2 linked regions of the Thiocystis violascens DSM 198 genome follow. The protein of the gene in region 1 interacts with the protein of each later gene in a pairwise test. Links are inferred from orthologs where the notes say so. Each region holds a gene or a part of one and is shown in the gene's direction. Other genes may lie near its edges.

What was found.
Region 2: the proteins of uvrD (region 1) and lpdA interact in binary tests that used the Escherichia coli proteins (3 or more experiments, as listed by UniProt). The link is inferred for Thiocystis violascens DSM 198 from one-to-one orthologs.

The regions. Positions count from the first base shown.
Region 1 is NC_018012.1:3,126,368-3,129,591, forward strand. The notes cover bases 163-3,064. They hold uvrD (DNA helicase II), read left to right. Parts: upstream 163-478; coding sequence 479-2,650; downstream 2,651-3,064. Other genes in these bases: rpsA (30S ribosomal protein S1), read left to right, coding at 2,734-3,064. Also shown: more of rpsA, read left to right, coding at 3,065-3,224. UniProt on the Escherichia coli protein: A helicase with DNA-dependent ATPase activity. Unwinds DNA duplexes with 3'-5' polarity. Translocates on single-stranded DNA with 3'-5' polarity. Initiates unwinding more efficiently from a nicked substrate than double-stranded DNA.
Region 2 is NC_018012.1:3,716,436-3,719,748, reverse strand. The notes cover bases 246-3,236. They hold lpdA (dihydrolipoyl dehydrogenase), read left to right. Parts: upstream 246-880; coding sequence 881-2,593; downstream 2,594-3,236. Other genes in these bases: THIVI_RS16500 (hypothetical protein), read left to right, coding at 2,609-3,236; THIVI_RS16510 (ATP-dependent 6-phosphofructokinase), read left to right, coding at 246-647. In the rest of the region: more of THIVI_RS16510, read left to right, coding at 1-245; more of THIVI_RS16500, read left to right, coding at 3,237-3,313. UniProt on the Escherichia coli protein: Lipoamide dehydrogenase is a component of the glycine cleavage system as well as of the alpha-ketoacid dehydrogenase complexes.

The DNA.
Region 1 (3,224 bases):
GCCGAGCTCAGACCGATCCCACCGGGCAGGATCCACCCGCCCAACGGAAAAGGCTACGCCGCTTTCAAGCCATTCTTAAAGTCATCGCATCAAGCACCGCTTGCGTCGATCATCGCCCCAGCGACTGCGCCAGGCCCTGGATTAATCGCCCAAAAACACAAGTTATTGATTAATAATCAATAAATAAAAACCTGGTCAAAACCACTGGAGCGATTTGTGAATAATCTGTGCAAAAATGCGCCGAGCGATGTTACACACAGATTATCCATCGCTTTAGCCAGCATCCATGCACTTCTTTTATCTTATTCAACCGTTTGTTTTTAAATTAATTTAAATAAAAAATCAGTTTATCCACAACCCTTATTATTATAATTATTTGTATACATCATTTTTTATAAAAACCCGACCGAAACGCTCAAATCTCTCGTCTGTCGGGAGTTTTATCCCGCGATCCGTCGATCACGGGTAAAATGCCTTGATGGATGTATCCCTTCTGCTCGACTCACTCAATGCAGCCCAACGCGAGGCGGTTTCCGCCAAAGCCGGAAATCTGCTGATCCTGGCTGGCGCAGGTTCCGGCAAGACCCGCGTGCTGGTGCATCGCATCGCCTGGTTGATTCAGGTCGAGCAGGTACCGCCTTGGGCGGTGCTAGCGGTGACCTTCACCAACAAAGCTGCGCGGGAGATGCGTGGGCGCATCGAGGAAATGCTCGGAGAACCGGTCGGCGGCATGTGGGTCGGAACCTTTCATGGTCTTGCCCATCGCTTTCTGCGCGCTCACTGGCAGGATGCCAAACTGCCCCAGCACTTCCAGATTCTGGACGCGGACGATCAGTTCCGGTTGGTCAAACGTATTCTGAAGGCAATGCAGCTTGACGAAGCACGCTGGCCGCCGCGTCAGGTACAGGGTTTCATCAACAAACAGAAGGACGAAGGTCTGCGGCCCCAACATCTGGATGCGGGTGGCGATTTTTTCCTGGACAAAATGATCGGCGTCTATCGTGAGTACGAGTCGTTGCGTACCCGCGGCGGTCTACTGGATTTCGCGGATCTGCTGCTCTCGGCGCTCGAACTGCTGCGCGAACGACCGGACATCCTGCACCACTATCAGGAACGTTTCCGTCACATTCTGGTCGACGAGTTTCAGGATACCAACGCCATTCAATATGCCTGGCTGCGACTGCTCGCGGGGCGCAACGACAATCTCTTCGCGGTGGGCGACGACGATCAGTCCATCTATGGCTGGCGTGGCGCGAAGGTCGAAAATATCCAGTCGTTTCAGCGCGACTATCCCAATACCCGCACGGTTCGGCTGGAGCAGAATTATCGCTCAACCGGCAACATTCTCGCCGCGGCCAACGCCCTGATCGATCACAATCCGACCCGTCTTGGCAAAAATCTCTGGACCGAGGACAGCGCAGGCGAGCCCATTCGTCGCTATACCGCCTTCAACGAGGTCGACGAGGCGCGCTTCGTGATCGAGCGCATCCGCCGTTTCGTCGAGACCGATGGCTATCGGCGCGACGAGTGCGCGATCCTCTACCGCACCACGGCCCAATCGCGGCTGTTCGAGGAATCGCTGATCCAGGCCGGAATCCCCTATCGCGTCTATGGCGGACTGCGCTTTTTCGAGCGTGCCGAAATTCGCGACGCGCTCGCCTATCTGCGTCTCGTGGCCAATCCGGACGATGACGCAGCCTTCGAGCGCGTGGTCAATACGCCGACGCGGGGTATCGGCGAGCGCACACTCGATCTGTTGCGTCAGCAGGCGCGCGAATCCCGCGTCTCGCTCTGGCGGGCCGCGCTGGATCTGACCGCCACCGACGCGCTGGGACCGAGAGCGAGCGGTGCGCTGCGCAAATTTATCGAACTGATCCAGGTGCAGACCGGAAACAACGACGGCCGGACATTGGCCGGTCTCGCCAGACATCTGATCGATGTCACCGAACTCCCCGCGTTCTACCAGAAAAACAAAGACGGCAAGGGCCAGGATCGGATCGAAAATCTGGAACAGTTGGTGGAAACGGTCACGCGATTCGAGCACGAACTGGACGACGAATCGGGCGATGCGCTTGGCGCCTTCCTCGCCCATGCCGCGCTGGAAGCCGGCGAGACCCAGGCCGACCGCGCGGAGGATGCTGTGCAACTCATGACCCTGCACAGCGCCAAGGGTCTGGAGTTCCCGATCGTTTTTTTGGTGGGCGTCGAGGAAGGTCTGTTCCCGCACAGTCTGTCGGCCGAGGATCCGGCCCGGCTCGAAGAAGAACGGCGCCTCTGCTACGTCGGCATGACCCGCGCCATGCAGCAGTTGTTCGTCACCCATGCCGAGAGCCGCCGTCTCTACGGACGCGAGGACTATCCCGCACCGTCGCGTTTTCTGCGCGAGATTCCGCCCGATCTGGTGGAAGAGGTGCGTGGCGGCGGCGTCGCACGTCGCCCGGCCGCGACAGCCCCGATGCGGGGTCAGGCCGGGATGCCGGTCGCCGGCGGTTTTCAACTCGGTCAGCGGGTTCGGCATCCCAAGTTCGGCGAGGGCGTGATCCTGCACCAGGAGGGCAGCGGGACCAATGCCCGTATCCAGGTCAATTTTCGGGATGTCGGCCCGAAATGGCTGGTGCTGGCCTATGCGCGTTTGGAGTCTGCGGGATAGACGCGGTCGAATCGGGCTGGGGTAACCGGCCAATCCGCCCTACAATAGATCGGATCACCACAACCCTGCGGCACCCGCCTATCATGTCCGACACTGAAAACTTCGAAGATCTGCTCAAACAATTCGATCAAGCTCACCCGCAAACCCAGAAGGGCGAACCCGCCATCGGCGACCGGGTGAGCGGCACTCTGGTGGCGATCGGCGAGGACTATGCCTTTGTCGACTTGGGCGCCAAGTCCGAGGGACGCCTGGAAATCGCGGTCCTGAAAGATGCCGAGGGGCAACTCAAGCATGCCGTTGGCGAGACCATCGAAACCCTGGTGACCGGCAAGGACGAGGACAGCGGCATGCTGCTGCTCGGCAGCCAGCAGGGCCATCGTTATCATGGCGTCGACGAGGTGGAACACGCCTACCGCCAGGGCTTGCCGGTGCAGGGTCAGGTGAGCGCCGCCGTGAAGGGCGGGGTCGAGGTCCAGGTGGCCGGGATCCGGGCCTTCTGTCCGGCCTCGCAGATCGATATCCGCTTTATCGAAGATCTGTCCGAGTTCGTCGGCCAACGTTTCGATTTCAGGAT
Region 2 (3,313 bases), 590 kb from region 1 along the record:
AAGGCGCGCTGTCGCTCGCCGAGCATTGGTCCGGGCAAATCATCGGACTGCCCGGCACCATCGACAACGATTTGGGTGGCACCGACTGGACCATCGGCTTTTTCACCGCATTGGATACCGCGCTGGATGCCGCCGACCGTCTGCGCGACACCGCCGAGGCGTTCGATCGCATCTTCCTGCTGGAGGTCATGGGACGGCATGCCGGCTGGATCGCCCTGTTCACGGGCATCGGCGGCGGCGCCGAGGAGATTTTGATTCCCGAGCACGCCTACGACCCCGACACCATCGTCAAGCGCATCAAGGAATCCCGTTCCCGCGGCAAGCGCAGCCACATCATTGTCGTGGCCGAAGGCGCCTGCGAAGGGGGCGTGAGCCGGGTGGCGGCGGACATCGAGGGCCACGGCTTCGAGACGCGCACCTGCGTGCTGGGTCATGTCCAGCGCGGCGGCTCGCCAGTGGCGCTGGATCGCTATCTGGCCACCGAACTTGGCGTCTTCGCCGTCCAGGCGGCGCTTGATGGCAAGAGCCATGTACTCGCGGGCAAGCAGGGGAAGACCAATCGGTTGGTCCCACTGAACGAGGCCCTGGATGGCAATAACCAACCGCCCATGCATCTGCTGGAGATTAACCGCTTCCTGGCGACCTGAACCACCTGCCAAGTTGTCTCCCGCGATCTCCCAGACACCAACCGTTGTTCGTGGATTGATCGACATGATTTCTCGTGATACCGCTCTGCGGTGTCACGCCTCTGACGGCGCTCCGCATCCTTAGCAATCCGACGCAGACCTTCGCCTCACGCGCCCGGATCGTTTAGCATTCCCTCCCAATCGAATTCATTGATCACCCAGCGCCGCTTCAGGCCATAGAGAAATATTGCACCATGAACGAAACGATCGAAATCAAGGTTCCGGATATCGGCGACTTCAAGGATGTGGAAGTCATCGAGGTGCTGGTATCGCCCGGCGACCAAGTCACTGAAGAAGCGTCACTGATCGCCCTCGAAAGCGACAAGACGACCATGGAAATTCCCGCTCCGTGCGCGGGAACCGTCAAGTCCGTCAGCGTCAAGGTTGGCGACCGGGTCTCGCAAAACGCTGCCATCCTCACGCTGGAGGTCGACAGCGAAGCCGCCGCCCGCGTCAGATCCGGCGCCGCGGCAAACGTCGCCGGCGATCAAGGCCCGGCGGATCTGGTGACCGAGGTCGTGATCCTCGGCGCCGGTCCCGGCGGCTACACCGCCGCCTTCCGCGCCGCCGATCTGGGCAAGAAAGTGGTCCTGATCGAGCGTTACGAAACGCTCGGCGGGGTCTGTCTCAATGTCGGCTGCATCCCCTCCAAGGCGCTGCTGCATACCGCCGTCATCATGGAAGAGGTCAAAACGCTGGGCGTCATGGGCGTCACCTACGCCGCCCCCGAGGTCGATCTCGACCAGATGCGCGCGGGCAAGAATCAGGTGGTCGCCAAGCTCACCGGCGGACTCGCCGCCATGGCCAAGCAGCGCAAGGTGCAGGTGATCCAGGGCAGCGGGCGTTTCGAGTCGCCCAATCGCATCGGTGTCGAAACCAAGGAAGGCCGGGTACGCATCCAGTTCGACCAGGCCATCATCGCCTGCGGTTCGTCCTCGATCAAAATCCCCGGCTTTCCGCATGAAGATCCGCGCGTCATGGACTCCACCGACGCGCTCGCGCTGGCCGATGTGCCGGAGCGGATGCTGATCGTCGGGGGCGGCATCATCGGTCTGGAGATGGCGAGCGTCTACAGCGCGCTCGGCTCGAAGATCGACGTGGTGGAGTTCAAGGACCAACTCATGCCCGGCTGCGACCTGGATCTGGTCCGCTGTGTCGAGAAGATCATCAAGAAACGCTACGACCGGATCATGCTGGAAACCAAGGTCGCCAGTCTGAGCGCCAGCGCCGAGGGCATCAAGGCCGTCTTCGAGGGCAAGCATCCCGGCGAGTCGACCTACGACAAGGTGCTGGTCGCGGTGGGCCGTCTGCCCAACGGCAAGCTGATCAATGCCGAGGCCGCCGGGGTCAAGGTCGATCAGCATGGCTTCATCAAGGTCGATCAGCACATGCGCACCAACGTGCCCAACATCTTCGCCATTGGCGACGTGGTTGGCGGCCCGATGCTGGCCCACAAGGCGACTCACGAGGCCAAGGTCGCCGCTGAGGTGATCGCCGGACTGCCCGCGCTCTTCGACCCGCTGACCATTCCCTCGGTCGCCTACACCGACCCCGAGGTCGCCTGGATGGGGCTGACCGAAACCAAGGCCAAGGCCGACGGCATCCCCTACGAAAAAGGCGTCTTCCCCTGGGCCGCGAGCGGCCGCGCGCTCGGCATCCATCGCGACGAGGGCATGACCAAGCTGCTGTTCGACCCCGAGACCAAGCGCATCCTTGGGGCCGGCATCGCCGGACCCAACGCCGGCGAACTGATCGGCGAGGCCGTGCTGGCGCTGGAGATGGGCGCGGACATGGAAGACATCGGGCTGACCATCCACCCACATCCGACCCTGTGCGAAACCATCGGGCTGGCGGCGGAGATGGCGCATGGGTCGATTACGGATTTGATTGCGCCGAAGAAGCGTTAGGGTGCATCCAAATCCATGCCCAAGGAACCCGAGTTCGCAACAGCCGGAAGCCAGCGCTGGCTCCAGATTGCCGTCGCCAAGGCACCTCATCTCATCGAGCAGGCACTCCGCGATGCGGGTGCCATCGAGGAGGATGAAACGCTCGCTTGGTGCTCGCCAATTGGCTTCACGCACTTTGCGGAGTATCGCGATGAAGCGGCTTTCAGGATGCTTGGTATCGGCGAGTTTCCGATCCGCGACCTGACGGATTTCTGGCCCCGTCGCGGTCCGGTTTGGGATGGGCTGGCCGTCACGAATCGAGAGAGGTTCGTCCTCGTCGAAGCCAAGGCGCATGTCGCGGAGGTCTTGTCACCTCCATCGAAAGCTGGCCTAAAGTCCAGAGCGATCATTGATGCCGCGCTTGAGGAAGCGCGCGTATTCTATGCCCCGCGCTCAAACAAAGTTTGGTCAGAGCATTTCTACCAATATGTGAACCGCCTTGCACATCAATACCTTGTCGCACATGTCAACGAACTTCCTTCTCGCCTCGTCTTCCTTGACTTCTACAATGCCAGAGACATGAAAGGGCCATCCAGCGCCGCCGAGTGGGTGGGTGTAGCGAAACTGATTCATGCTTTCCTTGGGCTACCCGAATCACTCGAACGCTTTGGCGTCTATCATGCGTTCGTCGATGTGGAAGAACTGGAAAATGCACTCTGCTCTCCCAGTCAACTGGGCTGA